Regions from separate parts of the Vagococcus luciliae genome, predicted to be linked through region 1. Evidence: predicted binding sites of a transcription regulator. Region 1 holds the regulator's gene; the other holds the start of a gene.

Region 1 (16,125 bases):
TATAAGCTTCTGGCGAATCATCTTTCAACCCTAAACGAGTAAATGTATTGATTTGTTCAGGAGCACCCATCGCTTCTTTAGGATCTTCTAAATATTTTAAATCATATTTAGAGAACATCCAATGAGGAGTCCAACCTGTAATAATAATTGGTTCTTTATTTTTGATCGCTTGATCAAGAGCAACTACCATTGCTCCAGAAGAAGATGTCTCAACTTTCCAATCATTTAAGTTTGGATAAGCTTTAATTGTATTATTAGCAGCTGTTACGACTCCAGCTCCAGGTTCAATTCCTGTGATAGTTTTATCAGCTTGGTTTGATAAATCTTCAATAGAAGAAACATCCATATAACTAGGAACAACTAAACCAACTTTTGCTCCGTCTAAATTTGGACCAAGAATATCGATTTTGTCTTTATATTGATCAGCTTGAGCTTTATGAGTGCTAGGCAACCAAGCAGACACACTAGCATCAGCTTTTCCTGTTGCAACAGATTCCCACATAATAGCATTATCTAGTGGCGTTGTTTCAACGTCAAATCCTTGACGTTTCAATACTTCTGCTAATACATGTGTTGAGGCAACTTCTGAATCCCATTCAACATAAGCCAAGTTAATTTTTTTATCACTTGATTTATTTGAAGATAGGAACATAGATGACCCAATGGCAGCAACTAAAACTGCAACAGCTGCAATAATTGTTACTTTTTTCTGCTTAGGATTTGTGGCTTTTGCTTTTTTAGCACGTGGTTTATTAACATATTGTGTGAATCGATCGATGATAATCGCTAAAATAACTAAAGCTAAACCATTAACGAATCCATTCCCAACTTGAGCTCTTTGTAAAGCAGATAATACGCCACGACCTAAACCAGGAGCACCAATCATTGATGCAATAACAACCATTGATAGAGCAAGCATCGTTGTTTGATTAATACCGGCTAAAATAGTACTTTTTGCTAGTGGCAATTCTAATTTAAATAATTTTTGCTTCCCTGTACTACCAAATGAATCGGCCGCTTCGACTAATTCCTCTGGTACTTGGCGAATACCTAAATTCGTGAAACGAACAGTTGGTGGTAATGCGAAGATAACTGACGCAAAAACCCCTGGAACCATCCCAATACCAAAGAATGCAACAGCTGGAATTAAGTAAACAAAACCAGGCATTGTCTGCATAAAGTCTAAGATAGGAGTTAAAATGGCTTGAGCTTTATCACTTTTAGCCATTAAAATTCCAAGCGGCACACCAATAATAATAGAGAGAACACTTGAAATCAAAACTAGTGTCACTGTATTCATTAAATCAGCCCAGAGACCTTGGTTTAAAATAAACAATAGACCAAGGAATGTGAAAACAGTTAGCCCTTTTTTCTTATCCGAAATATAGAAAGCTAGAGCAGTCATTAAGATAATGAAAATCAGTGGTGGAATGGCAGTTAATAAATTTGTCATGCCTCCCATTACTTGTTTCCCTAGATTTTCAATTAAAGCAAATAATCCTGAAAAGGTATTTGTAAACCAATCTGTGATATTTTCTACCCAGTCTGCAACTGGTAAAGCATTCATAAGTATACTATTCATTATCCATCACCTCATTTTCATCAGTTGTTTCAGCTAGTGCTTCAATCACGCTTCCTCGAATCACAACACCTAACAAGCGATCGTTATCTTCATTGTCAACAACAGCTAGTGGTGTTGGAGAATCATAGATGAGAGGGAAGATATCACTAATTAGCATATCTTTTTCCACTGTAATAATATTTTTATCTAAGACATCATGTAGTGTTTGTTTGTTTTTTCTAGCCTCTGCAGCAGCATCTGCTGTAATTGTTCCAAGTAATTCACGTTTTTTATTTACAGCAACTAACATACTGACTTCTTCACTTCTCATACGTTGTAAGGCAACGTTTGGTCCGTCAATATCAAGATTAGTTGTTATTGCAGGCACCATGATATTTTGTGCTGTTAAGACTTTTGAGCGGTCAACATCTTCAACGAATTCACGGACATAATCATTAGCTGGATTTGTTAGGATTTCTTCACCAGTACCAATTTGCATAATTTGACCATCTTTCATTAAAGCAATTCTATCACCAATTCTTAAAGCTTCATTTAAATCATGGGTGATAAAGATGATGGTTTTTTTCACTTTATCTTGCAATTCAATTAACTCATCTTGCATTTCACGACGAATTAATGGATCAAGAGCTGAAAAGGCTTCGTCCATTAATAAAATCTCTGGATCATTTGCTAAGGCACGTGCTAATCCTACACGTTGTTGCATTCCGCCAGATAATTGATCAGGGTATTGATCTTTAAAAGTAAGTAAACCAGAATTTTCTAATGCTTTTTCGGCACGTTGTTGTCGTTCTTCTTTTTCAACACCACGAATTTCTAAACCATATTCTGTATTTTCTAAAATAGTACGATGAGGAAACAGTCCAAAGTTTTGGAATACCATGCTCATTTTATGACGACGAACTTCTCTTAATTCTTCCTTATCAAGTTTGGCAATATCTTGTCCGTCAATATAAATATCACCAGAAGTTGGTTCAATAATTCGATTGATTAGACGAATTAAGGTTGACTTTCCACTACCAGAAAGCCCCATGATAACGAAAATTTCGCCTTCTTTGACATCAAAATTAACATCATATACACCAACAGTTGCCCCAGTTTCTTTGACAATATCTGTTTTAGATTTTTTTTCTTTTACCATTTGTAAAGCAACCTGTTGTTGTTGTTTTTTACCAAATATTTTGGTTAAATTTTCAACTTTTACTTTAGTCATTATAAATCTCCTTTATATAAATTCTCTCTCTAACGAAAGTGACCACATAATATTATAATAGAATGGTCACTTTGTCAAAGGTAAAAAAGCCTTATTATCATATTTTCTGAAAATGAAATGATAATAAGGCTTGATATAACTAGGATTCAGATGGATAAAAAAAATTTGAGAGACGTTGTTTTGAAAATTCATCTCCGATGAAATATAAAATGTCACCAGCAGTTATTTTTGCATATGGACCAGGTGATATGAGAAGCTGTTGGTCATGTAATATAGCGACAACTGTTGCGGATGTTTCTTGCCATAGATTTAAGTCTTTGATGGTTTGATTGAGATACTTTGCTTCTTTTGTTAAAAGTAGCTCAGATGGAAGAAGTGGATTGGCATGATTGATTTTTTTTGTTTGAGAAACAAGTAAATTTGCTAAATCAGTCAATTCATCCAATTCTTTCTTTTGTTTTTGAATGTGTGTTAATAAATCTTGTTTAATCTCTTCAATATTTTGGACATCTTTATATTGAGATAAGAAAGAGGTAGCTTTATCTTTTGACGCAACAATAACACCACTGCCATGTTTTGCCTCCATAATCCCGACATCAACTAAAATATTAACTGCTTTTCTAGCTGTTTCAGGAGAGACGCTAAATGTATTTGCTAGTGTTGATCTAGCATGTACTTTATCTCCAACTTTATAATAATTTGAGTCAATTCGTTCAGCAATTTCAATTGCAACCTGTTGGTATTTTGGTAAAATGATTTTTTTATGTCTTGCCATATATTTCGATCCTTTCTGAGTGAACTATTAGGGCTATCGTACTAAAAATAGAATAAAAAAGCAAAAGTAGTAAGAAAGTAAATTTACTTAAATAGCCATATAAATTCTTTTCTTTGTTAAGCAAATGTATTCTTTGTATATGTTGGATAAATTAATTAAAATCATGTGTCTACTATAGAATGAGATAGCGTTCTGATATAATAATTTAATCATAATGTTGTCATTTTTAATGAATGTTTCTTTCTTTTTAAGTGAGAGAAATTTCTTTATCTTGTTAAACAAAAAAAATGATGATATGGTTATTCTTTAATAGTGAAGTTCCAAGTGAAAGGAATGAAAAAAGTATGTCTGAACAAAAAAGACAAGAAGAAAAATATTTAAAAATGACCTATCAACAATTACTGCATACTCAAAAAACATTAAGTGAATGGTTAGAAGAGACAAAGCATTCTGGTCAGAGTATGATGAGTAAAATTACGGAAGATATTAAGCTAAATGTTGATGGTATATCGGATAAATTAGATAGTTTTTCTCAAATTGAAATGAAAAATCGCGAAATTGATCAATATAATATAAAAATAAGAAATGGAGAAATAACTTTAGATAAAGTTGAACGTTTGTTAGAAAAACCTTACTTTGGGAAGATAAAAGTTGATTTTTTAGATGAAGAAGAACCAGAGTCATTTTATATAGGCATGCATGGCTTTTCTGATGAAAATAATGATAATTTGATTTATGATTGGCGTTCTCCTATTGCAGAATTGTTTTATAATAATGAGTTAGGTTCATCATCTTATCAAGTAAGAGGAAATACGATTGAAACATCTATTGAAGAAAGACGTCAGTTTGTGATAGAAAAAGATAAATTGTTAACGTATTTTGATACGATGGTTTCTATTCAAGATGATGTATTGTTAAGTGCTTTAGCTAAAGATGATACACAAAAAATGCAAGATATCACTGCTACTATTCAAAAAGAACAAAATGTGATTATTCGTGACACAAGTACGCCTTATATGTTAGTTAATGGAGTAGCTGGTAGTGGGAAAACATCAGCTATCATGCAACGGATCGCGTACTTACTATATAATATGCAAGATGAAATTACCTCTGATGATGTGTTGATACTGTCTCCAAACAAAGCATTTATACAATATGTATCAGATGTTTTGCCATCATTAGGTGAAAAAAATCCAAGAAATATGACATTACTACAATTTGCTCAAAATTATATGGGGAGACAAATCGAATCAGAAGAAACGTATTTTAAACGTATCTCAAAAGAATCGGTTTCAAAAGAAACAACCTATTTAAGAGATGATCAATTTATCCATTATATAAAGAATAATGTGTACCATGAATTTAAGAAAGATCGCTTATTCAAAGATATTATGTATCGAGATAAGGATATTATTTCAAAGGAACAGATTAGACAATTGTTTGATGAAACACCACAAAATAGTCCACATGTAGATAGAATACAAGGAGTAAAGCAGAGGTTATTGAGTGGATGGAATCAGCGACTCATTCAACAATCTCGTACTAAAAAAATTCATGATCAAGTTATTTCGTTGACAGAAGATCAACAAGAAAAATATTTTGGTCACCTGATTCAAGACGATTCAGAAAAAAGTTTAACACGTTATGCAGAACAATTGTTACGAAAAAAATATAAAAAAGTGACACAGCAAATTAATCGCTATCGTTGGTTAAATCAAGAGGTCTTATTTCATGAATTATTTGAAGGATTTTCAGGGAGTATATATAAAAGACAAATGTCACCAATTACATTGGATGAGGCTATTGTATTATTAACTATTAAGCACTTTTATGTGGAAAGATTAACTATGCCAAATATGCGATTTGTTTTGGTAGACGAGGTGCAAGATTATACACCAGCGCAACTCCAGTTTTTATTATTGCTTTTTCCAAAAAGCGACTTCACCATGGTAGGAGACGAAAACCAAGCTATTTTTAACACTAGTACACCTTTTAAACAAATTAAGACACTTTTTTCAGTTGATGATAAAGAGGTAACAACCTATCAATTGTTAACGAGTTACCGTTCTACAGGAGCGATTACTAAAGCGTTTAATGAATTGTCACTATCAAAAAATGCGACGATTGTCCCAATTCGTCCACAAGGAGTTGCACCGCAATTAATCAAATATAATCAACCATCAGAGATTAAAGAAGTAGTGGCTAACGTATTGAGTCAGTTAGATGGTGAAAAATTGACGGTATTAGTGAAAACAGAGCATGAAAAAGAGATCATAGAAACATTCTTTGATGAAGAAACACAGGTTCATGTCACTAGTATTAATCTAGCGAAAGGGCTAGAATTTGATAATGTATTATTATTAAATGCTTCGGCGGCTCATTTTACCACTATTCGAGATCAAAAAATATTATATACTGCTTTCTCTCGCGCGATGAATCATTTATTTATTGGCTATGAAAAATCATTAACACCTTTATTGGCTTATTTAGAAAAATAAAGATAGACAGGCTACTTTTTTCCCACTAGACTGGGAAGTAAGTAGTCTTTTTTGAGGAGGAAAAATAAATGGTGGGCTGGATTTATTTTTTTATTATCATCTTTGCCAATAGTATTGGTGCTATATCTGGTATGGGTGGGGGAGTGATTATAAAACCTTTATTTGATACATTAGGATTTCATGACATTTTAAGTATTTCATTTTACTCAACGGTAGCTGTTTTAAGTATGTCGATTGTCTCAACAATCAGGCAAGCACAAAATGGAATTAAAATAAATTGGTCGTTTGCTCTATGGTTATCATTTGGCTCTGTCTTAGGAGGTATTCTTGGAAGTTTAGGGTTAGATAAATTAGTTAGTCTCTTGTCATCAGAAAAGATAGTTTCACTGATACAAATTATTCTTATTATGGCAACATTGATATTTTCATATTTATATAGTAAAAATCAGTGGAAAGGACAGCATTTCACGGGAGTATTCACAATTTTAATATGTGGGTTATTTTTAGGAGCCATTGCTAGTTTTTTGGGAATAGGTGGCGGACCTTTAAATGTTGCTATGTTAATGTTGTTATTTGGTATTCCGATAAAAAATGCCACAGTGTACTCAATTGTGACTATTCTATTTTCTCAGTTATCCAAAATAGTAACTATTCAATTTAGTACAGGTTTTTCACACTTTGATTTAAACTTGTTAATTTATATTATACCAGCTGGAATTATTGGTGGATTTTTAGGTGCTTATTTAAGTCAAAGCGTATCATCAGAAAAAGTGACGACAATTTATCAATTTGTGATAATTGGTGTCCTTCTTGTCAATTGTTATAATGCTTATAAATTGTTTTTATAAAAAAATTAACCTTTATCATATAATTGTTCTTTTTTGTCAGTTGAAATGCATTAAATAAAAGTTTGTGGACTTGTATGTGCGTTAGAATAACTCTTATAAAGAAGTTTTATAACACTGGGGGTTATGATAATGTATACAAGTAATGGAAATTATGAAGCGTTTGCTCGACCAAAGAAACCAGAAAGAACAGATAACATTTCAGCTGTCTATTTAGTAGGATCAGGATTAGCCTCATTATCTGCAGCAGCTTTTTTAATCAGAGATGCTCAATTACCAGGTAATAAAATTACGATTTTAGAAGAGTTACCACTTCCAGGTGGATCTCTTGATGGGATTGACAAAGATCATTATGGCTTTGTTATACGTGGCGGTCGTGAGATGGAAAATCACTTTGAATGTTTATGGGATTTATATCGTTCAGTTCCATCGTTAGAGGTAGAAAATGCCTCAGTATTAGATGAATTTTATTGGTTAAATAAAGAAGACCCAAACTCATCAGAATGTCGCTTGATTCATAGTCAAGGTGTTCAATCAGATACCGATGGAAAATTCACATTGACTGAAAAAGGGCTTAAAGAAATTATCTCACTGTGTTTAACTAAGGAAGATGATTTACAAGATAAAAGAATTGATGAAGTCTTTTCACAAGAATTTTTTGACTCAAACTTTTGGAAATACTGGTGTACAATGTTTGCTTTTGAAAACTGGCATTCAGCAATGGAAATGCGACGCTATTTAATGCGTTTTGTTCATCATATTGATGGCTTAGCGGATTTTAGTGCATTGAAATTCACCAAATACAATCAGTATGAGTCTCTAGTGATGCCATTAGTTGACTATTTAACTGAGCAAGGTGTGACAGTCCAATACAATACAAAAGTTGATAATATCATTGTGAATTGTGCTAACAATCAAAAAATAGCTGAAAAATTAGAATTGATCGTAGATGGGAAAGAACAAACAATTGAGTTAAAAGAAGACGATTTAGTGTTTGTAACAAATGGTTCAATCACTGAAAGTTCAACATATGGTACACAAACAACACCAGCACCAATTCCAAGTAAAGAAGATCTTGGAGGTAGTTGGAATCTATGGAAAAAATTAGCAGAACAATGTGACGAGTTTGGTCATCCAGAAAAATTCTGTGAAAATTTACCAAGTGAGAGCTGGGTAGTGTCTGCTACAATCACAACATTAGATAAAAAAATAGCACCATATCTTGAAAATATCAGTAAAAGAGATCCTTATTCAGGTCGAGTTGTAACAGGTGGGATTGTGTATTCTGAAGATTCAAATTGGCGTCAAAGTTACACTATTAATCGTCAACCACACTTTAAAAAACAACCTAAAGATGAGTTAGTTATCTGGTTTTATGCATTGTGTTCAAACAAAGATGGAAATTATGTAAAAAAACCAATTACTTCATGTACTGGTGAAGAAATAGCGAAAGAATGGTTGTATCATATTGGGGTACCCGTTGAAAAAATTGATGATTTAGCTAAAAATTCTGTCAATGTGGTCCCAACTTATATGCCATTTATTACGTCTTACTTTATGCCAAGAGCAAATGGGGATAGACCATTAGTTGTACCAAATGGGTCTAAGAATTTAGCATTCATTGGGAATTTCGCAGAAACTAAACGAGACACAGTCTTTACGACAGAGTATTCTGTTAGAACAGCAATGGAAGCTGTGTATGAATTAATGGATGTGGATAGAGGAGTACCAGAAGTGTTTGCTTCAGCATTTGACATCCGTACGTTACTTCGTGCGACTTATTACTTAACAGATAAGAAAACTCTCCCTGAAATAAAAGTTCCTTGGTTAATGAGCAAAGTTGAAAAACATGAACTTAAAAAAATTCAAGGTACATTTGTCGAAGAGCTATTAAAAGATAACCATTTATTATAAATAAAAAAGCAACTCCGTTTTAATTTGGAGTTGCTTTTTCTATATTTCTCTTAGTTGCTTTAAAATATCTGTAGCAGTTTGAGTATTCATGTGAGATGCTTGTCTTAATTTTTCAGTGACCTGTTCTATTTCATCCCCAACAGCCCCAACTTGGATAGCAAGAGAACTAGCATGTAGTTTCATATGTCCTTTTTGGATGCCGTCACTAACAAGAGCTTTTAAGGCAGCCAAATTCTGTGCTAAACCAACTGATACTATCACTCTAGCCAGTTCTTGTGAATCTGTAATACCCAACATATCAAGATTAGCTTTAGCCATAGGAAGGACAGAGATTGCCCCCCCGACAGTCCCGATAGACACAGGTAACGTTAATTCACCAATAAGAGAATCATCGTTTACGTGCCAATCTGCCATACTTTGGTAACGTCCATTACGACAAGCATAAGCATGAGCAGCGGCAGATACAGCACGTGGGTCATTTCCAGTTGCGATGACAACAGAATCAATCCCATTCATAATGCCTTTATTATGTGTGACTGCACGATACGTATCAAGATTAGCATATCTAGTAGCTTGTACAATCCGGTGAGCAATTTCTTTTCCGTTTGTCGTTTTACTATCCAAGTGACTAAAAGGAATCGAGCATGTTGCAGTGACCAATGATTCGGTATTATAGTTACTTAAAATAGACATTAGAGCTTCTCCATCAATTAATTCTGAGATAAAAGGTGTGACGCCTTCTAATATCGTGTTGATAATATTAGCTCCCATAGCATTTCCAACATTAATCAGTAGATAGACAGTGAAAAAAGTTTCGTCATTTTCATCTTTAAATATTGAGCATTCAATGTTCTGTAAGCCACCACCACGTTTCACGATGGAAGGGTGAGAGAGATTAGCGACTTTTTTAATTTCTTCTAAATGTGATAGTAGCATTTTTTGAGCAGTTTCAAGATTTTCAACACCGGTGAAAATAATTTGCCCTCTTTTTAAGTAACTTGTGATAGATGTTTCAAAGCCATTTGGACGAGTCATTTTAGCAGCATAACTACAAGCAGCGATAACAGAAGGCTCTTCAACTACCATGGGGACGGTTTTTTCTTTTCCATCAATGATAAAATTTAGTGCTACTCCTAAAGGTATAGGAAATTGAGTCAACTGATTTTCTATTAGAGAATTAGCAACATCTTCATCTAATGGCATATTTTTTTTAAACAAAGAATAATCTTCTTGACTTAAGAGCTGTGCATTTAATAAAGTTGCTAATCGTTCATCTCGTGTTTTTTTATAAAATTTATCAAATGATTTGTCCACTAAAGATTCTCCTTATTCTTTATTTTTCCCATATAAACGCTGATGATTTTCAACACCTTTAAAGAAGAAAACGCCATTATCTGTTTTGTCTTGTTTAAATAAATGGTTTCCTTCAGAATCAATGGCTAACTCATCATTAAACATGTCTGTATAGCTATCAATAGATAAAGAAATTCTATCATTTAATAGTGTGTCATGTTGTTTGGTTAACAGAGCATCTTTGAAACCTGGAACAAGTTTACCAGAAAAAATTTCAGCGACAGCACCACTACCATAACTAAAGAAACCAATACGCTGATTTTCTTTAAGTGATGATAAAGTTGATTCTAGTAAAGACATTAGGCTTAGATAAAGAGAACCAGTATAAATATTTCCAATATCACGAGAGTAGGTAGTGCTAAGTTGGTAATGTTCTAACAGTAAGTCTTTATTGTTAGGTGCTTCTGCATCAAGCAAGGGCATAAGTGCTTTTTTACCCATTTTTGTATAAGGTAAATGAAAACAAAACGCAGAAAAATCTTCAAATGACCGAGCGGTACGATTCTTGTATTCATGCCATAGCTCACTGAAAAAAGAAATGTAGGCTTCATTTGAAAATTTACCATCGACGATTGCTGTTTTAGAATAATTTGGTCGCCAAAAATCAAAAATACTTTTTGTCATAGAAACGGATACTTCCTCAATTTCTAAAATACTAGGTGAAGAGCTGATAATCATTGCAATAGCACCAGCTCCTTGTGTAACTTCGCCAGAACTATTTAGTCCATATCTTGAAATATCTGATCCGATTACTAATGCTTTTTTATCAGGATGTAGTCTAACAAAATCAACAGCCATCATTAAACCAGCTGTCGCACCATAGCAAGCCTGTTTTAAATCAACTGATTTTGCAAAAGGATGGATGTCTAGCAGTTGATGAATAAATGAAGCAACTGATTTTGATTCATCGACACCTGTTTCAGTTCCAACAACAATTAAATCTATGTTATTTAAATCATTTTTCGTAAGTAGAGGATAGGCGGCATTTGCAGCCATGCTGACTGTATCTTGACTTATAGGAGGAACAGACATTTTTGATTGTCCAATGCCTATAGTAAATTTATCAGGATCTACCCCACGATAATTTGCTAGTTCTTCTAATTTAATATATGTGTTTGGGGTGTAAAAATTTATTTTATCTATACCAACCATACATTTAACCTACTTTCTTTTAGAATAAGAGTAATTCATAAGTATTCTATCATAGAAAGAGATAAAGAGTGGAACTTCTTCAGTGATTTTAGTAATCTCTTAAAGTATAAAAAAACAGAACTCTTAAAAAGAGTTCTGTTTAGTGTATTTTCTAATTAAGCTTCTTCAGGTTTAGCATTAACTAATTCAGGTTCTGCAGCAATATCGTTAGCTTCATCTTCAACAGGAGCAGCCATTTCAACTACGGCACAAATTTGTTCTTCTGCATCTGTAATGATTGTAAACTCATCATGTTTAGGAATATCAGCAACTACTAAAGAATCTCCAATTTCTAAATCTTCAATGTTTACTTCAACACGTTCTGGTAATTTATCTGGAGTAGCTGATACAATAACACTGTATAAGTTTTGTTCAAGAACACCACCAGCTTTAACCCCTTTAGGAGTACCAACAAGTGATAATTCTGCTTCAACTTCAGTTTCTTGAGACATATCTACTGCTAAGAATTCTACATGAATCCATGATTTAGTAAATGTATCTAATTCGTAAGTGTGTAATAATGTACTTATTTTTTTACCGTTTAAATCTAATACATAAACGGCATTTAATCCATTTTCACGAATATCTTTTTCAAGTTGACGTGCATCAACAGAAATTGATAGATTTTGTATTCCGTTACCATTCACAGCACCGGGTACACGACCTTCTTCTCTAAGTTTTCTTCTGATAGATCTTGGTCTAGTTGCTCTTTCTTCTACTTTTAACACTACTGACATAAATAATTTCCTCCTTTAGAATATAACATCTTAATTAGTTCGTTATTTAGTTCATGTAGATGTAATCGTTGTGATGAGCTAATCGATTAATCTAGGTGATATTGATAAGAGTGTTAAACTTATCAATAACGAACGATAAGACTATATTATACCTTTTGAGGCAATCTTAATAATTAAATATTAATTAATAAGTTAAATATGGTGACTAAGGACTTAAGCAATCCATATATTGCCTGCTCATCATGGTTTTAAACCACACTATAATATAAGCTTATGAACTAACCATACGACGAAAAGCAGAAAAGGTCAAGCAATATAGTTTTAAATAAAAAAACAAACTCATTGAGTTTGTTTTTTTATTATGATAAAGAACTAAACAAATATTCTTTTACCAACTGTTCAGTAGATTCAATTGAATCTTTATGTGTTCTTTCATAAGCATGACTAGATTCGATACCAGCTCCTATCAATCCATGTTTGACATCTGCACCAGCTCTCATAGCAGCTGAAGCGTCACTTCCATAATAAGGATAAATATCTAATTGATAAGGAATATTTTTTTCTTTACATAGGGAAACAAAATGATTCCGAAGTCCTAAATGATAAGGTCCACTAGCATCTTTGACACAGATTGATACAGTGTATTCATCTGTTTGTTGATCGTCTCCCATGGCACCCATATCAACCGCAACATATTCAACAACTTGAGAATCAATATTTGAATTTCCACCATACCCAATTTCTTCATTATTTGAAAAGAAGAAGTGGGTTGTATAAGGAAGTGTTTCACCTGTTTTTTTAAGGTTTATTAAAAAATTAATTAAAATAGCTGCACTAACTTTATCATCTAGATGACGAGATTTTATGAAACCTGAAGATGTAATAATAGTTCTTGGATCAAAACTAATAAAATCTCCAACTTGGATACCTAATTTTTCAGTTTCTTCTTTAGAAGAAACTTTTTCATCAATTCTGACTTCCATATTTTGCTGATCACGTTTAGCGGTACCAGCATCTTTATAGACATGAACACTAGTTTGATGCATTAAAATGGTACCAGTATAGTCTTTATTTTCTTGAGTATGGATCGTACAATATTCGCCCTCGATAGCATTAAAATTAAAACCACCAATTAGATCAAGTTTTAATCGGCCATCTGGTTTAATCGCACGCACCATAGCTCCTAAAGTATCAATATGTGCAGTAATAAATCGTTGTTTCTCTTGATTTGTTCCAGGAACAGTGATTATTAAACTTCCTTTATTATTAATACAAGGCTTATAACCAGATTTATTTAATAGGTTACTAATAAATGCAATAATTTTTTTAGTATCTCCTGTTGGAGAAGGAATATTAGTTAATTCCTTTGTTAATTCAATAGTATCTTTATACAAATGACTCATCCTTTCTTTTTAATTAAGGGTAGATGAATCATTCATAAAAAGCAATGCTTATTTTTTATAGGATAGATGGTTATGTTTTTGTTGAGAGCGACGATAACTTTTTTCATCCCAAAGCATTAACCACAATAATACAAGTGGGGTCAATATAATTAATGCAACATCTAATCCCATGTTACCTAAAATGACACCAATAATTAAGACAATTAAAATTAGAGCATATCTTCTAATAGCAAACATAAAACCACTCCTTAAACTATTCGATAGAACGTATGTTCTTATCTGTAAACATATTATACAAACATCTGTTCTCTTTGTAAAGAAAAAAATAAAGCATAACGTTATGCTTTATTAAATATGATTTCTATAAAGTCCAACCACTTTACCTAAAATAGCGACACTGTTTAAGATAATTGGTTCTAATGTATCATTTTCCGGTTGTAATCTAATATGATTTTTTTCTTTAAAAAACCTTTTACATGTTGCTTCATTTTCATCTGTCATAGCAATAACAATTTCACCATTAATAGCAGATGACTGTTTTCTTACAATGACATGATCACCATCAAATATCCCAGCATTTATCATACTATCTCCTCGAATGGTTAACATGAATAAACTATTCTCTTCATATTTTAAGTCAGGAGGTAATGGGAAAAAATCTGATGCTTCTTCAACAGCTAAGATTGGCTCACCTGCAGTTACAACACCAAGCATTGGAATAAAAGGAGAGTTAACTCCAATCATTTTTAACCCTTCATTTGTTAATTCGATTGCTCTGGGCTTAGTTGGATCACGAGTAATCAATCCTTTTTTTTCCAAACGTGATAAGTGACCATGAACAGTAGACGTTGATGAAAGGTTAACAGCTGTTCCAATTTCTCTTACAGTTGGAGGATACCCTTTTTTTTCAACTTGTTCATGAATATATTTTAAAACGTCTAATTGCCTAGAAGAACGTTTAGTTGACATGATGATACCTCATTTCCTTTTTTTTGAGTGTAACATAATTTTTTCTTAAAATCAAACGCATGTTCGTACGTTTGAACGATATATAATTGTTTTTTTATCTTTTTTAAGCTACTATTTAGGTAGAACTTTAAGGAGGTCGTGACTTATGTTAAGTGAAAAAAAATTAGCAAGAATTAATGAGCTAGCAAAGAAAGCAAAAACAACTGAGGGACTAACTGACGTTGAAAAAAAAGAACAACAATTATTGAGGGAAGAATATTTACATAGTTTTAGAAAAGGTATGAGAAATCACATTGAGGGAATGAAAGTAGTCGATGAAGAGGGGACAGATGTTACTCCTGAGAAATTAAAACAAATCCAAAAAGAAAAAGGATTACATGATCGATAAAATTTCATGTGTTATTTCTATAAAAACGCTTGTAAATTAATATTATTAGATGTAAAATATAATAAAGGTAAAAAAAACCTAAATAGGAGGGCGTTATATGTTATTTGATCAAACTGATCAACTAGGTGTGAATGCAATTCGTACGCTTAGTTTAGACATGGTTCAACAAGCAAATTCAGGACATCCAGGATTACCAATGGGGGCAGCTCCAATGGCTTACACTCTTTGGACAAAATTTTTAAAGGTCAATCCTAAAACATCAAGACAATGGGCAGACCGTGACCGTTTTGTGTTATCGGCAGGACATGGTTCCGCAATGCTTTATAGTTTACTTCATTTGTCAGGTTATAACTTACCAATGGAGGAATTAAAAAAATTCCGTCAATGGGATAGTTTAACACCAGGACATCCTGAAGTTCATCATACAGATGGGGTAGAAGCAACAACTGGTCCATTAGGTCAAGGAATTGCGATGAGTGTTGGATTTGCGATGGCAGAAGCGCACCTCGCTGCAACATATAACAAAGATCAATTTAATATCGTTGACCATTACACGTATGCTTTATGTGGTGATGGTGATTTAATGGAAGGTATTTCTCAAGAAGCAATCAGTTTAGCTGGTCATTTAAAACTTGGTAAATTAATTGTGTTATATGATTCAAATGGTATTTCATTAGACGGACCATTAGATAAGTCATTTACGGAAGACGTTAAAGGTCGTGTTGAATCATCAGGATGGCAACACATTTTAGTCAAAGACGGCAACGATTTAGAAGAAATTGCGAATGCTATTGAAGCCGCACAAAAAGAAACTACAAAACCAACCATGATTGAAGTCAAAACAGTGATTGGATTTGGTGCTGAAAACGAAGGAACAAACAAAGTTCATGGTGCACCACTTGGAGTTGACGGTGTGGCGTTTGCTAAAAAATCTTACGGTTGGGATTACCCAGCATTTACTGTACCAGAAGAAGTGGCAACACGTTTCCACGCTGATATGGTAGAAAAAGGTGAAAAAGCAGAAGCAGAGTGGCAAAAACTATTTGCTGATTATAAAGCTACTTATCCAGAACTAGCGAAACAATTTGAAGAAGCCTTCAAAGATGACGTGACAGTTGATTTGGAATCTGTTTTACCAACATATGAACTTGGTGAAAGTGCTGCGAGTCGTGTGACAAGTAAAGAAGCCATTCAAGTCTTATCAAAAGAAATCCCATCATTCTGGGGAGGATCAGCCGATTTATCATCATCAAACAATAC
Region 2 (16,125 bases), 160 kb from region 1:
TAATACAAAAAGCACGGCAACGTCCTACTCTCACAAAGGGAAACCCTTCACTACCCTCGGCGCTAAGAAGCTTAACTTCTGTGTTCGACATGGTTACAGGTGTATCCTTCTTGCCATCGTCACCGCACTTATCTGTTTTTTATTGAGTGATGATTCACTCAAAACTGGATGTTAAGTTAGTATCAATATAATTGTCCACCGCTATCTTGGTTAAGTCCTCGACCGATTAGTACTAGTCCGCTCCATACATCACTGTACTTCCACTTCTAGCCTATCTACCTGATCATCTTTCAGGGGTCTTACTTCCTTAAAGGAATGGGAAATCTCATCTTGAGGGGGGCTTCACGCTTAGATGCTTTCAGCGTTTATCCCGTCCATACATAGCTACCCAGCAATGCCCTTGGCAGAACAACTGGTACACCAGAGGTATGTCCATCCCGGTCCTCTCGTACTAAGGACAGCTCCTCTCAAATTTCCAACGCCCGCGACGGATAGGGACCGAACTGTCTCACGACGTTCTGAACCCAGCTCGCGTGCCGCTTTAATGGGCGAACAGCCCAACCCTTGGGACCGACTACAGCCCCAGGATGCGACGAGCCGACATCGAGGTGCCAAACCTCCCCGTCGATGTGAACTCTTGGGGGAGATAAGCCTGTTATCCCCAGGGTAGCTTTTATCCGTTGAGCGATGGCCCTTCCATGCGGAACCACCGGATCACTAAGCCCGACTTTCGTCCCTGCTCGAGTTGTAACTCTCGCAGTCAAGCTCCCTTCTGCCTTTGCACTCTACGAATGATTTCCAACCATTCTGAGGGAACCTTTGGGCGCCTCCGTTACCTTTTGGGAGGCGACCGCCCCAGTCAAACTGTCCATCTGACACTGTCTCCCACCACGATAAGTGGTGCGGGTTAGAATGGTCATAACACAAGGGTAGTATCCCACCAGCGCCTCCATCGAAACTAGCGTTCCGATTTCTACGGCTCCTACCTATCCTGTACATGTGTCACAAACATTCAATATCAAACTACAGTAAAGCTCCATGGGGTCTTTCCGTCCTGTCGCGGGTAACCTGCATCTTCACAGGTACTAAAATTTCACCGAGTCTCTCGTTGAGACAGTGCCCAAATCGTTACGCCTTTCGTGCGGGTCGGAACTTACCCGACAAGGAATTTCGCTACCTTAGGACCGTTATAGTTACGGCCGCCGTTTACTGGGGCTTCAATTTTGAGCTTCGCTATTGCTAACCCATCCTCTTAACCTTCCAGCACCGGGCAGGCGTCAGCCCCTATACGTCATCTTTCGATTTTGCAGAGACCTGTGTTTTTGATAAACAGTCGCTTGGGCCTATTCACTGCGGCTGAACTTGCGTTCAGCACCCCTTCTCCCGAAGTTACGGGGTCATTTTGCCGAGTTCCTTAACGAGAGTTCTCTCGCTCACCTTAGGATTCTCTCCTCGACTACCTGTGTCGGTTTGCGGTACGGGTCATTTGTTTCTAACTAGAAGCTTTTCTTGACAGTGTGACATTGAGACTTCGGTACTTTATTTCCCTACTCATCACAACTTGTTCTTAAAGATAAAAGCATTTGACTCTTATCAAAACTCGTTGCTTGAACGTGCACTTCCAGTCGCACGATCTCATAGCCTCCTGTGTCCCTCCATTGTTCAAACAAAACAAACGAGTACAGGAATCTCAACCTGTTGTCCATCGCCTACGCCTATCGGCCTCAGCTTAGGTCCCGACTAACCCTGGGAGGACGAGCCTTCCCCAGGAAACCTTAGTCATTCGGTGGACAGGATTCTCACCTGTCTTTCGCTACTCATACCGGCATTCTCACTTCTAAGCGCTCCACCAGTCCTTACGATCCAGCTTCAACGCCCTTAGAACGCTCTCCTACCATAGAACCAAAGGTTCTATCCACAGCTTCGGTAACATGTTTAGCCCCGGTACATTTTCGGCGCAAGGGCACTCGACTAGTGAGCTATTACGCACTCTTTAAATGGTGGCTGCTTCTGAGCCAACATCCTAGTTGTTTGTGCACCCTCACATCCTTTTCCACTTAACATGTATTTTGGGACCTTAGCTGGTGGTCTGGGCTGTTTCCCTTTCGACAATGGATCTTATCACTCACTGTCTGACTCCCGGATATAAATGAATGGCATTCGGAGTTTATCTGAATTCGGTAACCCAAGACGGGCCCCTAGTCCAAACAGTGCTCTACCTCCATCATTCTCAAATCCGAGGCTAGCCCTAAAGCTATTTCGGAGAGAACCAGCTATCTCCAAGTTCGTTTGGAATTTCTCCGCTACCCACACCTCATCCCCGCACTTTTCAACGTACGTGGGTTCGGTCCTCCAGTGCGTTTTACCACACCTTCAACCTGGACATGGGTAGGTCACATGGTTTCGGGTCTACGACAACATACTCATTCGCCCTATTCAGACTCGCTTTCGCTACGGCTCCGCTTCTTCAGCTTAACCTCGCATGCTATCGTAACTCGCCGGTTCATTCTGCAAAAGGCACGCTATCACCCATTAACGGGCTCTAACTTCTTGTAGGCACACGGTTTCAGGTTCTATTTCACTCCCCTTCCGGGGTGCTTTTCACCTTTCCCTCACGGTACTGGTTCACTATCGGTCACTAGAGAGTATTTAGCCTTGGGAGATGGTCCTCCCGGATTCCGACGGAATTTCTCGTGTTCCGCCGTACTCAGGATACTCATAGGTGTGTTGTCAATTTCATCTACGGGGCTTTTACCCGCTACGGCTGACCTTTCCAGGTCGATTCGACTATCCACAACAGCTACCACAGCTGAGTCCTACAACCCCAATAAGCAAGCTTATTGGTTTGGGCTGTTTCCGTTTCGCTCGCCGCTACTAAGGAAATCGATTTTTCTTTCTCTTCCTGCAGGTACTTAGATGTTTCAGTTCTCTGCGTCTACCTTCTAATAGCTATGTATTCACTACTAGATAATATCCTATAAAAGATACTGGGTTCCCCCATTCGGAAATCTCCGGATCATAGCTTACTTACAGCTCCCCGAAGCATATCGGTGTTAGTCCCGTCCTTCATCGGCTTCTAGTGCCAAGGCATCCACCGTGCGCCCTTATTCACTTAACCTTTTCTAACCTTACGGTTAGCTTGTTTTTTCATTAACTATTAACTAGCGATAGATAATAGTTAATACATTTCACAGTTCTTTAAAAGAAACTGTTCAACGCGGTGTTCTCGGTTTATGTTGATGTCTAACTTCAACTATCCAGTTTTCAATGAACAATCTATATGATGATTTCTCATCAATGGAGCCTAGCGGGATCGAACCGCTGACCTCCTGCGTGCAAGGCAGGCGCTCTCCCAGCTGAGCTAAGGCCCCTATTAAGAGTAAACCTCTCAAAACTGAACAAAGTAAAAACGTAATGTGTTTTCCGTAATTATCCTTAGAAAGGAGGTGATCCAGCCGCACCTTCCGATACGGCTACCTTGTTACGACTTCACCCCAATCATCTATCCCACCTTAGGCGGCTGGCTCCAAAAGGTTACCTCACCGACTTTGGGTGTTACAAACTCTCGTGGTGTGACGGGCGGTGTGTACAAGGCCCGGGAACGTATTCACCGTGGCATGCTGATCCACGATTACTAGCGATTCCGGCTTCATGTAGGCGAGTTGCAGCCTACAATCCGAACTGAGAACAGCTTTAAGAGATTAGCTAAACCTCGCGGTCTCGCAACTCATTGTACTGTCCATTGTAGCACGTGTGTAGCCCAGGTCATAAGGGGCATGATGATTTGACGTCATCCCCACCTTCCTCCGGTTTGTCACCGGCAGTCTCGCTAGAGTGCCCAACTAAATGATGGCAACTAACAATAAGGGTTGCGCTCGTTGCGGGACTTAACCCAACATCTCACGACACGAGCTGACGACAACCATGCACCACCTGTCACTTTGTCCCCGAAGGGAAAGCTCTATCTCTAGAGTGGTCAAAGGATGTCAAGACCTGGTAAGGTTCTTCGCGTTGCTTCGAATTAAACCACATGCTCCACCGCTTGTGCGGGCCCCCGTCAATTCCTTTGAGTTTCAGCCTTGCGGCCGTACTCCCCAGGCGGAGTGCTTAATGCGTTAACTGCAGCACTGAAGGGCGGAAACCCTCCAACACTTAGCACTCATCGTTTACGGCGTGGACTACCAGGGTATCTAATCCTGTTTGCTCCCCACGCTTTCGAGCCTCAGCGTCAGTTACAGACCAGAGAGTCGCCTTCGCCACTGGTGTTCCTCCATATATCTACGCATTTCACCGCTACACATGGAATTCCACTCTCCTCTTCTGCACTCAAGTCCTCCAGTTTCCAATGACCTTCCTCGGTTGAGCCGAGGGCTTTCACATCAGACTTAAAAGACCGCCTGCGCTCGCTTTACGCCCAATAAATCCGGACAACGCTTGCCACCTACGTATTACCGCGGCTGCTGGCACGTAGTTAGCCGTGGCTTTCTGGTTAGATACCGTCAAGGTGATAACAGTTACTCTATCACTTGTTCTTCTCTAACAACAGAGTTTTACGATCCGAAAACCTTCTTCACTCACGCGGCGTTGCTCGGTCAGACTTTCGTCCATTGCCGAAGATTCCCTACTGCTGCCTCCCGTAGGAGTCTGGGCCGTGTCTCAGTCCCAGTGTGGCCGATCACCCTCTCAGGTCGGCTATGCATCATGGTCTTGGTAGGCTGTTACCCCACCAACTAACTAATGCACCGCGGGCCCATCCACCAGTGACACCGAAGCGTCTTTTATACTTTTGCCATGCGGCAAAAGCAATTATGCGGTATTAGCACCTGTTTCCAAGTGTTATCCCCCTCTGATGGGCAGGTTGCCCACGTGTTACTCACCCGTCCGCCACTCACTTCTTCTCGGTGGAGCAAGCTCCGGTGAGAAGAAGTGCGTTCGACTTGCATGTATTAGGCACGCCGCCAGCGTTCGTCCTGAGCCAGGATCAAACTCTCAATAAAAAGTTGATAACATCTTACGATGTTTAGCTCATTTGTTTTAAAACTTGCTAGCGAATTGTATTCACTAAATATGGTTTGTTTCTACATAGTAGAAACGCCCTACACATTTGGTTCGTCTTACTTTGTTCAGTTTTCAAAGGTCTAAACTTTGTTGCCGTAACAACTTTTATATCATAACAAGTTTATAATAACTTGTCAACAGTTTTTTATTTTTTAATTTTTCTGAAAATTCATTCCTAATAAAATAAATCCTATCATCTAATATTAAAAAACAAGTATTTCAAAATCTGTGTCTCAAGGACATTTACTAATATAACAATTATGTCACAATTCGTCAATAGTTTTTTTATTTTTTTCAATATTACTTATTTATCTGTCCTTTTTTAATGAATAATGGTAATTCTATTGCTTCGTAAACAGACTTTTCTAAAGTTGTGATTGTTACTCCTACTAATCTAATACCGCTATTGCTCCAATTTAATTCTTCCCATAATTGATTAGCATAAAAATAAATTTCTTCCGTTTGACAAATATATTTATTTAATGTCATCCTTCTTGTAACTGTTTCATAAGAATTAGTCCTTACCTTTAGAACGATTGTTTTTCCTTTTAATTCATTTTTCAATAGTTTTCGACTAACTTCTTCTGACAATTCTCTTAAATGATTTAGTACATCCCTTTCTTGGATAAGTATTTTTCCAAACGTTTTTTCTCTACCTATTGATTTTCTCTCTCGATTATTTTCGACAGGATCATTATGAACACCTCGAACTTTACGATATAAACTATATCCTTTTTTACCGAACAAATCGATTAACGTCATTTCTGGTATATCATACAAATCTTTGCCTGTGTATACACCCATTTCGTGCATAAGTGGAATCGTCTTTTTTCCAATACCATAAAATTTTTCAATTGGTAATTCAAACAAAAATTCTTGCGCATCTTCTGGTAATATAACGGTCAATCCTTTTGGTTTATCATAGTCTGACGCAATTTTAGCTAAAAATTTATTATAGCTGACTCCTGCTGAACTGGTTAATTCAACTTTTTCATAAATTTTGGATTGAATAAGTCGGGCTATTTTTATTGCACTTTTAATATTTTGTTTATTATGCGTTACGTCAAGATAAGCCTCATCAAGAGAAAGAGGTTCAACTACATCAGTGTATTCTCTAAAAACTTCATGAATTTGTTTAGAAACTTCAGCATAATATTCCCGGTTACCTGAGACAAACATCGCATGTGGACAAAGTTCATATGCTTTTTTTGCACTCATTGCTGAATGAATGCCATATTTTCTTGCTTCATAATTTGCTGTGGTGACAACACCACGTCCATTTGTATCATTAGGGTGTTTGGCAATGACTAATGGCTTACCTTTTAGACTGGGATTATCTCTTTCTTCTATAGAAGCATAAAAAGCATCCATATCAACATGGATAATTTTTCGAGATAAATCGTTAATTAACGGAAATTTCAAACCATTTGACATAAACTAACCTCCAAAAAAGAATGTACGTTCGCTTATATTATATCATGAAGACACAAAAAAACCACCAAAGCCGTCGCTCTAGTGGAAATGAAGGTTGTAAATGATTCTATTTACAAATAAATAGAATTCAAAAACCAATTCGGGATAATTGGTATGCCACTCATCATACGACTTATGCATTAAATTTATCTGACTTTATGGTATCAATATAATAAAAAAAGAATGAGAATCATCTCATTCTTTAAAAACTTGTCCAAATTTCATCCTCTTCCATTACTTCTTGCTCTAAAAATTTTCCTTTAGATAAATCATCATAGAACGCTGCTTTCGTCGCATTAATATATGGATTAATCCATAATAATCCTATTCCCATTGTTAGCATTCCCACAAAATACCACCCAATAAAACTAATATCTAACCAAAATAATCGACCTTTATGCCCATCCATTAATTCACGACTTTCAGTTATAAAACTTGTAGCGCCCATACTCCTTGTGTCACGAGTTGAAGATAAATCTTTGTAAATAAAGTTTGCTTGTGAATAAGAATATCCTTTTACAATACCTGGAATAATAAATAATAAAGTCCATAAGTATTGGAAAATATATGTCAAAATATTAATCAATAATACTGGAACAAAATCATTTCCATTAAACAATCTAAATGATTCTTTAAATGACATATTTTGTGATTTACCACGCCTTATGACATCTAAAAAAGTAAATGAAATACCAATTGTTAAAAATGTCATAACAAAGCTAAATATAGGTCCTGCTAATGGAGCAGATCCTGCTGAAGCAATTGCCGCTACTACGCCTGAAGCAGGTGATTCATCATCCAAGTTTTCCTCCCATGTATATTCATGTTGAATACTATCATAGTCGTCTCCCGCTATTTTTGAGTAATTTGTTTGATCACTTGCCATCGTGCCAATAAATAATCCAAACACCAATACTGTTATTGTAATAAAAAACATTGAAATCATTTGAATAATTGACGGTACCAAATTCAATATTACTGCTTCTTTCCATCGTCCTCTGAGTGACTCTTTTGCTTGCATTTTAAGTTCTTTAGAGGATTTATACATAATATCACATCCCTCTCCTTTTATTGATACTTATTTTATCATGTTTTTTTTTTTATGAACAACATTTATATCATATCAATGATGTCTCCACTATTTAATAGAATCAATTTGGAAGACGTCACGTTTCTTTGATAGATTTCTTCCAATGCTAATTGATAAAGAGTTAATTGCCCAACATAACGCTGTTTTAATTTTTCTAATTCTTCAATAGTAGCACCTTTAGGCACATAATCTGTTTTAAAATCATATAAAATAAGCTCTGAATCTGTTAAGACAAATCCATCAATAATCCCATGAATCAATACAGTATCCTCTTCTTTAGTTACATAATCTTGATACAACTCTTTAGCTGGTAGTAGCAATGAAAACGGTTGTTCTCTTCTAGTAAATTCATGGTGTGCTAATAGGTATGCACCAAACGTTGTATCGAAAAATGACTTTATTATATTGATAGGTAATATAGCTGCTAATTTTTCTGTAAAAACACCATTTTGTACCATTATCTCTATTTGTTCCTTTATATCTTGTTCTGTCGGCTTTTTATCAAGAGGTAACAATTGCATCAATAAATGTACTGCTGAACCAATATCTGTAGATTTAATTTGAATATCACCTTCCATAAATTTAGGCTTAGCACTATCGCTCAATATTTCTCTATGTGCTTTTATTTGTTTATCTTTTGAGAAATTAAGTGTTGGTACATCCTTCATGTCAGGATCTTCAAATAATCGTTTAACCTCAGAAACAGATTGATAACTTGCCGTCATAGTGGCATCTTTTTCAGGATAAGAAAAATTCAAGCGCTCTACCACTTCTTTTAATAATTTAACATTTGGTTTCACATCAGATACTTTTAATTCTTCTTCTTGCTCTCCTTGAGCCATATGTCTAGCTAAAATATCCTCTTCTTGATAAAAGTGAATAGAAAATTGTCCTGGATGTTTCTTTAATCCTGATAGGACAGTCGCTTCGCTAGTTGGAAAATACGTTTCAAAGTCCGGATGTCTAACTAAAGACATTCCTACCCAGTCCATCAAACTTGATGTTGATTGTCTGCTTGCTGTTGGTAAAACCATATGCTCAGTACTAGTTAAAGTTGCCCATTTCTTATAAGCATCATCTTTGCTTTTATAGGAACCGACTAAGTAAAGCTTTTCTTCTGCACGAGTTAGTGCAACGTATAATTTACGCATCTCTTCTGCTAACAATTTCTGTTTTTTATGTTCTCTAATCACACTAAAAGGAAATGTATCATATTCTAAACGTTTTTCAATGTCTTTGTATTTAATCCCCATACCAAGCTCTTCATCAAAAACAAATTTTCGTTGTCTAACATCCATTAGATTGAATTGTTTTGACATGTCTAGTAAGAACACAACAGGAAATTCTAAGCCTTTACTAGCATGAATGGTCATCACTCTAACAGCATCTGCTTCTTCATTAATGTTAGATGCTTCGGCTAAATCTTTATTTTTTTGCTGCATTTTTTCGATAAACCGAATAAATTGAAATAGACCTTTAAAACTCATCTCTTCATAACTCGATGCACGGTGATACAAAGCATGAAGATTGGCTTTTCGTTGCATACCTGAAGGCAACCCTGCTACATAATCAAGTAAGTCAGTATCTTTATAAATTTGCCAAATTAATTCAACCAATCGTTTTCTTCTAGCCAACTCACGCCAATGATTAAACTGTTGATTAAACGTCTCGATTATTTGATATAACTGACTGGATTTATCTCCGTCTATTAAAAATTTCTGTAAGGCATCATAATAGTAGCCTGTCATGTCATAGCTTTTTAATAGAACCATATCATTTTCACCAATTCCAACAATCGGCGAGCGTAAAATAGCCGCTAACGGAATATCTTGGTAAGGGTTGTCGATTAGTTGTAGTAAAGAAATCATGATTCTAATCTCAGTGGCTTGAAAATAATTCTGTGTATCGTTCACCATTAATGGGATATCGTACTCTTTAAAAATATCTAAAATATCTAAGTTGTTTTTTTTCGTTGGTGTTAACAACACAATATCTTTATAGGCGATTGAACGCATTTTTTCTTCTTTTTTATCAAACAACTCAAATTTCTTATCAATTAATTCTCGAATTTTTAACGCAACAAGCCGTAACTCACCTTCTGTTTTTCCATCTAGTCTAAATTCTAATGACTCCTGATCTTTTTCTTCTGATGTGGTTTGATAAATTAATAATTCCGTATCATAATCCTTACTTTCAGGAAATGACTTATTTCCAACAATTAATTCAGCACTCGTATCATAATCTAATTGCCCTAATTCTTTATCCATTAATTGTGTAAAGACAAGGTTCGTAAAATCTAAGACATTACTTCTTGAACGAAAATTTTCTGCTAGGATAATACGACGGCCATCTTCTTCTGTCGCAAATTGTTCATATTTTTCAATAAACAAAGTAGGATCAGCTAAACGGAACCCATAAATTGATTGTTTAACGTCCCCTACCATAAATAGATTACCATTATGTTTTTCAGGGCGACGCAACCAATACAAAATCGTTTCTTGTAATCTATTAATATCTTGATACTCATCTACCAAAATTTCATTGAATTTATGACGATAATACGTTGATGCTTCAGATTCTACCCATTGACCCTCAACTTGTTTTCTTAAAATTGCCAATGTCAAATGCTCTAAATCGTTAAAATCAAGTACATGACGAGATTCTTTTTCCTTAGAAAATCGTTGAATAAATCGCTTGGTCACACTAATTAGCTCTTCAACCACTGACTGTGATTTTTCTAATATCTCTAACATCTCTTTAGGGCTTTGTTTAAAATACTGACTTCTTAACTTTCCAATATTTTCTTTTACACTATCTCGTACCAATTTTATTTCCTGATATTCCTCTTGAACTTCTTCTGATGCTGTTTTTTTAGACGGCGCTTTAATACGATTAAATGGTGTGCTTATCAAATAATCATAAAAGTCCTCTAGTCTATCTTCGTTAATTAAAAATAATAATGTATCAATTAATTGTTTGTCGTCACTGACTGTTTCTAGTGTTTTCTTTAGCTCTTCATCACTTTGACAACGATTCACTAACTCATCTGTGGTTACTTGAGCTAACAATAATTGATTTAATACATCTGGTTTCATGTATTGTTGATAGAGTGACGAGTTGACTAAGCTGTCTGTTATTTGATAATTTTCAAGCAAACTATCTAACCAATTTTCCGGTTCAGAATTTGCTTGAGCAAATAAGTGTATCGAAAAAATGAGTTCCATCAACCCATTATCATTACGATCATTGGAAAAATTTTCAGTTAATTGATAAAACGCTTCTCTTTCTTCACCGTATAGTTCTTCCCTTAGCTCATCCCAGACATCTTCCTTTAATAGTAGATTTTCTGTTTCATCAGTCAATAAACGAAAAACAGGATCGATATGAATAAGATAATAGTATCTTTGAATGACACGTAAACAAAAAGCATGAAGTGTACTGATGGTAGCTGTTGGAAGTATCCCCAGTTGTTTTACCAAATGCTCTTTTTGTGCGGTATCAACTTCTTCTGTAAGAGCCGTTTGAATGGCTACCTTAATTCGTTGTTTCATCTCTTTTGCAGCGGCTTCCGTATAGGTCACAATCAATAATTCATCGACATTAACACCCGACTTAATTTTTTGAATCACTCGCTCAACTAATACCGTTGTTTTACCAGAACCGGCAGAGGCAGAAATCAACAAATTATCACCAGAATCATATACCGCTTGCCATTGTTTATCTGTAAAATGGCTGTTTTCTGGTTTTACTGGAATATCTAGGTTACTCATGTGTCTCCTCCTTTGATTCAGGCTGCAGTTTTTCCATAATCGTTTCTTTTTTCAAGGACTCAATTCGGTGATAATTATTTTCTGGTAACATCACGTCAAATTGACACACACTTTTATATGGACAAAAACCACAAGCTAACCGTTTTTGTTCTTTATAGACTGGATTTAACTCCGTGCTACCTTCATAGATTTTTTCTCCAGCTTGTTTGAAATTATCACGATTATGAGCAACTAAATGAGATAATTCATCTGATGTGATAAATCGTGATGATTTCATTTTCCCACTTTTTAACTGCTCGTATGGGTAAACTAGCGATTTTACCTGAGAGTCAATGGTTTTATCTAATTTTCCTAAAATCACATCATCTTCTACTAACAACCCATCATATTGATACTCTTTTAGTAGTTGTTCATCTAGCGTATCTAATGAGAATTTTTCGTTAACATTGATAACTGGATTTTTAATATGCATGTATAGTGCTCCAGCTGGTTTAGCTGTTTGACCAACTAACTCTACTGCATTACTTAAGGCAACATCTAAGTACGTAATCATTTGCATAGCTAATCCATAATAAGCATCAACAAAATCAAAATTATGCTTACTCGATTTGTAGTCAATCACGCTTAAATACACATCATCTTCAATAACTAATTTATCCAAGCGATCAATTTTACCTCGCACTTTTACTTTTTTATTATTGTTTAAAACAATTTCCAAACTATTTAATCCAGCTTGTTTTAACGACTCACCAAACAATATTTCTGTTTGGATAGGGGTCATATCACTTCGTTTAGCTTGATTTTTTAGCGATAAGCACACTCTTTGAATGGTTTTTTCTAACTGATACGACACATATTTCATCCGATTGGTTGTGGACAAAATAGTAAATCGTTTATCTCCTAATATTTCCTGTAACACCGTTTGAGCAAGTTGTTTCACTTCATCATCTGACATATCTGTTAGTTGGATTTTCTGTTTAATTAGTTCCTTAAAGAATAAATCCAAGGCTTCATGATAAAATTCTCCTGCTGCTGCTGGGGATAACTCAAACTGCTCTCTTTCTTGAATACCAAGTCCATAACGTAAAAAGTACTTATACTGACATTGATAGAAATTTTCAATTTTTGAAACAGACGCATAAATTGTTTCACCATATAATGTATCAACGGATTGATTGTTTAAGGTTTCGGGAATATTTTTATGCGATAAACTCATAAACAAACGATTTGTTTCAACCGGTAATTGTTTACGAACACGTTTTTCTAGTTGTAAAAATAGCCAAGGAACACTTTCTTTCTTTTCGTCATATTCTCTATAAGCACTCACTAAATCACTAAGCAATAGTTTGTCTGTCGAAATTGAGTTTAATACCTGTTCATCAGCTGTTAGGACAGCATCATGATGAATAATAGGAATAGCAAAATATCGACTTAACTGTTCGATGTATGGTGATAGTTTAACATCTTTGACTTGGTCACGATTTTTAGGTGCGCTAAGAATAATTTTGTCTGTGGCTGACAGTAACGCCAAATAAAAGATAAATGGTTCATTAGCCATTGATTCAGTTAAACTATTATTTAAGAAACTGTCTGACCTTAATAATTGAGAAAACACATCTCGTTCTTCGTTACTTAATAGTGTTTTATTATCAATTTTTTTAGGTAACACTTGATCTGTTGCCCCAAAAATAAACGTCGCCCGATATTTTTTTGCTCGAACCCTATCTAATGATGTTACCACTACTTCATCAATTGAAGCTGGGACTTTACTATAGCTAACGCCTTCTAATCCACTAAGTAAAATCTCCTTAAAAATCTCAAACTCAAAAGTATCTTCACCTAATACATCATAATATTCATCTAATAAATCCATCAATGCTTGCCATGTTTGCTCATGATTTTTCGCTTCAGTTAAATGCCCTCTTTCGATTTCTTGTTGTTGCATCGCTTGAAGCTGTTTATCTACACCAATTTCTAGTAAAAATTGATAGAACGTCACAATAGCTTCTTTATTAGTAATAGATTGTTTTAATTTCTCAAAAAACTTAGGTAAATGGGTCGCAATTAACCGTCTGATATCATTAGATTGTTCTTGAATAACTTGTTGATTATCCAAAGTATCATCATCTGTGTTGTACTGATAGGTCACATACTCCCAATCTTCTTTTTTAATCCAGTCACTCCCACTATATCCATAAGCAAGTACCACATTTTCTGTATAGTCTGTTGCTTGTCTAAATGCACTCATTTTTTCATACCATGTTTTTAAATCGTCAGTCAAATTAGTATTTGGAAAACATAATTCTGTTCTTAAAAAGCGCATCACATCTCGGTATTGATAAAATGATTCATCTATTTTAAATAATGAACGCAACCATTCGACTAAAGGATGATTTGCCATGTCTTCTTCTTCATTAACATAGTAAGGTATGTCCATATCATCAAATACTGCCATAATTTCTGAAGCATATGTTTCAATATCTCGACTAATTAAGGCAATCTCTTCATAACGATAACCTTCTGTTGCCACTAATTCTCTAATTTTTGTCCCAATAGCTTTTACTTCTTGATACGTATCTGTACAAGTCCAAAGTGATAACACATTTGAAACAGTCGATTTTTCTATCTTATTCGGCACTAACTCTTGTAAATTTTGCCACCCATGTGCTAATTCACTCATTGATGTCTTATTTTTTGAGTGACATTTAATATCAAATAATACTTTCACTTGATTGTCTCTAGCGACATCATATAATTCTTGGTACATTTTTGACGTATTAAAAAACAATTGATAACTATCTAAAGAAGTTTCTTTTGGTGCCTCGTCAAGAACTAAATTTATTTTTATTTCACCAGACACTTTCATTAGTACTTCTATTAATTGTTTTTCTACTGCTGTAAAATTAGTAAATCCTGACACAATAAATTGAACATGAGATAAATCTTTCTCACTCAAATACTCAGCTAATTCTGTTAATAATTCTTTATCGGCAATATGATGAGTGATTAACATCTCTTGATACGTTTGATAAATTAACTGTATATCGATTAATTTTGTGACATAATCTTCTTGACTGGTCTTTTCAGTTGTTGCAATATTTTCCACAACTTCTTGTAAATCAAATGGTGAAACATTTCCTTGTTTTAACTCATCAAATAAATCAAGTAATTGTTGAATAAAACCTGGTCTATCGACTTCACGCTTAAATAACACCAAGTTATCTTTACAGCTTATTAAACTTTTTCTTATCAGCATAAACTTTCCAGAATCACTTAGTCTCGTTGCTTGATAACTTTTAGTTTGTTGCATGTAATACCAAGCCAACCTAGAAAAACTAAAGACTTGTAATCTCATACTTGCCATATACTTCTGTTTGCTAAATTTAGGTAACGTATGCATTTTTTTCAATACATTTATTTCCGTTTCAAATTTAACGTGATTAGGCACAAGGTAAAACACCTCATGATGCATCGACTTTTCTAACCAGTCTGTCGACATACCTAATAAATCTTCTAAAACTTCTTTGTCTGCTGTATTTAATATAAATTGAAGACTCAAACATACCACCTCAATCCCTTTATTTATCTTCCTTATTTTAACATATCTCACACATTAAAACTCTCTCATGACTTTTTTAAATTTCATAAAATTTTCATTCACTTTTTTGCTATTTATGATATATTGCTAATATTGAAATGGAGGTTTTATTATCGACGAGAAAAAACAATATGGTCTTGGTACAGCAATTGCTATGATTATCGGTATTTGTGTAGGGTCTGGAATATTTTTCAAAGTTGGAAATATTTTAGCTTTTACTGGTGGAAACATATTTTTAGGTGTATTGGTATTTATTATTGGAGCTCTTTGTATTATTTTTGGAAGTTTATCACTCACAAACCTAGCACAGCGTACTACTAAAAATGGTGGAATGGTTGCCTATTTTGAAGAATTTTTTTCAGAGTCTACAGCAAGTGCCTTTGGTTGGTATCAGACATTTCTATATTTTCCTACCATTGGTGTCGTGGTATCATGGGCAGCTGGAACTTACACTACTATGCTACTAAATTTACCTCAAACGATGACTTATCAAATGGGGATTGGTTTTGGATATATGTTATTTTTTTATTGCTTGAATATCTTATCAAGTCAATTTGCTGGGTGGTTTCAAATTATTTCCACGATTACTAAATTAATTCCTTTACTTGGTATTGGGCTTATCGCATTATTTTGGTCAAAAGAAACACCTGTCGTTCCACCAACTGTTCCATTAGTTGAACCAACAAACGTTGGTCTTGGGTGGTTAGCAGCACTTGCTCCTATGGCTTTTTCGTATGATGGATGGCCTATTGCTTTATCCATTTCACATGAAGTCAAAGGTGGTAGTCAAACGATGAAAAAAGCCTTATGTTTTGGTCCAATCATCGTCCTAGTTGTTTATCTATCCTATTTTCTAGGTCTCACACATATTCTAGGTCCCGAATACATCTTATCTATGGGTGAAGGGGCTGTTATGAAAATTGGTGACATGCTATTTGGAAATATTGGTCAAAAAATTATTTTATTATTCATCCTTGTAGCATTATTTGGGGTAATAAATGGGGTTACTTTGGGACATATCCGCATGCCTTATGCTTTAGCAACAAAAAATATGTTACCAAATAGTCAAAAAATAGTAGATAATTATCATCAAAAAAAATTAGGTAGTCAATCTGCTATTATTGCCTTATTGACCT

Evidence for each region. The regulator LexA, encoded in region 1, represses DNA repair genes until DNA is damaged. The targets are predictions, from matches to a motif close to CNAACANNTGTTNG.
Region 2: dinB (DNA polymerase IV) is a predicted target of LexA. The motif match lies at 6,510-6,523, and genes of this name have one in related genera.

What each region holds. Positions count from the first base shown of each region.
Region 1 is NZ_CP102451.1:1,157,187-1,173,311, forward strand. Features, by position in the region: gene G314FT_RS05710 (ABC transporter permease/substrate binding protein) at 1-1,582, opposite strand, end outside; gene G314FT_RS05715 (quaternary amine ABC transporter ATP-binding protein) at 1,575-2,792, opposite strand; gene G314FT_RS05720 (GntR family transcriptional regulator) at 2,932-3,567, opposite strand; gene G314FT_RS05725 (HelD family protein) at 3,912-6,065, shown strand; gene G314FT_RS05730 (sulfite exporter TauE/SafE family protein) at 6,134-6,913, shown strand; gene G314FT_RS05735 (oleate hydratase) at 7,043-8,824, shown strand; gene G314FT_RS05740 (hydroxymethylglutaryl-CoA reductase, degradative) at 8,864-10,138, opposite strand; gene G314FT_RS05745 (hydroxymethylglutaryl-CoA synthase) at 10,151-11,329, opposite strand; gene G314FT_RS05750 (50S ribosomal protein L25/general stress protein Ctc) at 11,485-12,105, opposite strand; gene G314FT_RS05755 (M42 family metallopeptidase) at 12,465-13,499, opposite strand; gene G314FT_RS05760 (hypothetical protein) at 13,557-13,745, opposite strand; gene lexA (transcriptional repressor LexA) at 13,857-14,477, opposite strand; gene G314FT_RS05770 (DUF896 family protein) at 14,623-14,865, shown strand; gene tkt (transketolase) at 14,963-16,125, shown strand, end outside.
Region 2 is NZ_CP102451.1:1,001,675-1,017,799, reverse strand. Features, by position in the region: rRNA gene rrf (5S ribosomal RNA) at 12-127, opposite strand; rRNA gene G314FT_RS05110 (23S ribosomal RNA) at 207-3,118, opposite strand; tRNA gene G314FT_RS05105 (tRNA-Ala) at 3,299-3,371, opposite strand; rRNA gene G314FT_RS05100 (16S ribosomal RNA) at 3,440-4,997, opposite strand; gene dinB (DNA polymerase IV) at 5,359-6,492, opposite strand; gene G314FT_RS05090 (DUF975 family protein) at 6,734-7,579, opposite strand; gene addA (helicase-exonuclease AddAB subunit AddA) at 7,645-11,391, opposite strand; gene G314FT_RS05080 (PD-(D/E)XK nuclease family protein) at 11,384-14,950, opposite strand; gene G314FT_RS05075 (APC family permease) at 15,144-16,125, shown strand, end outside.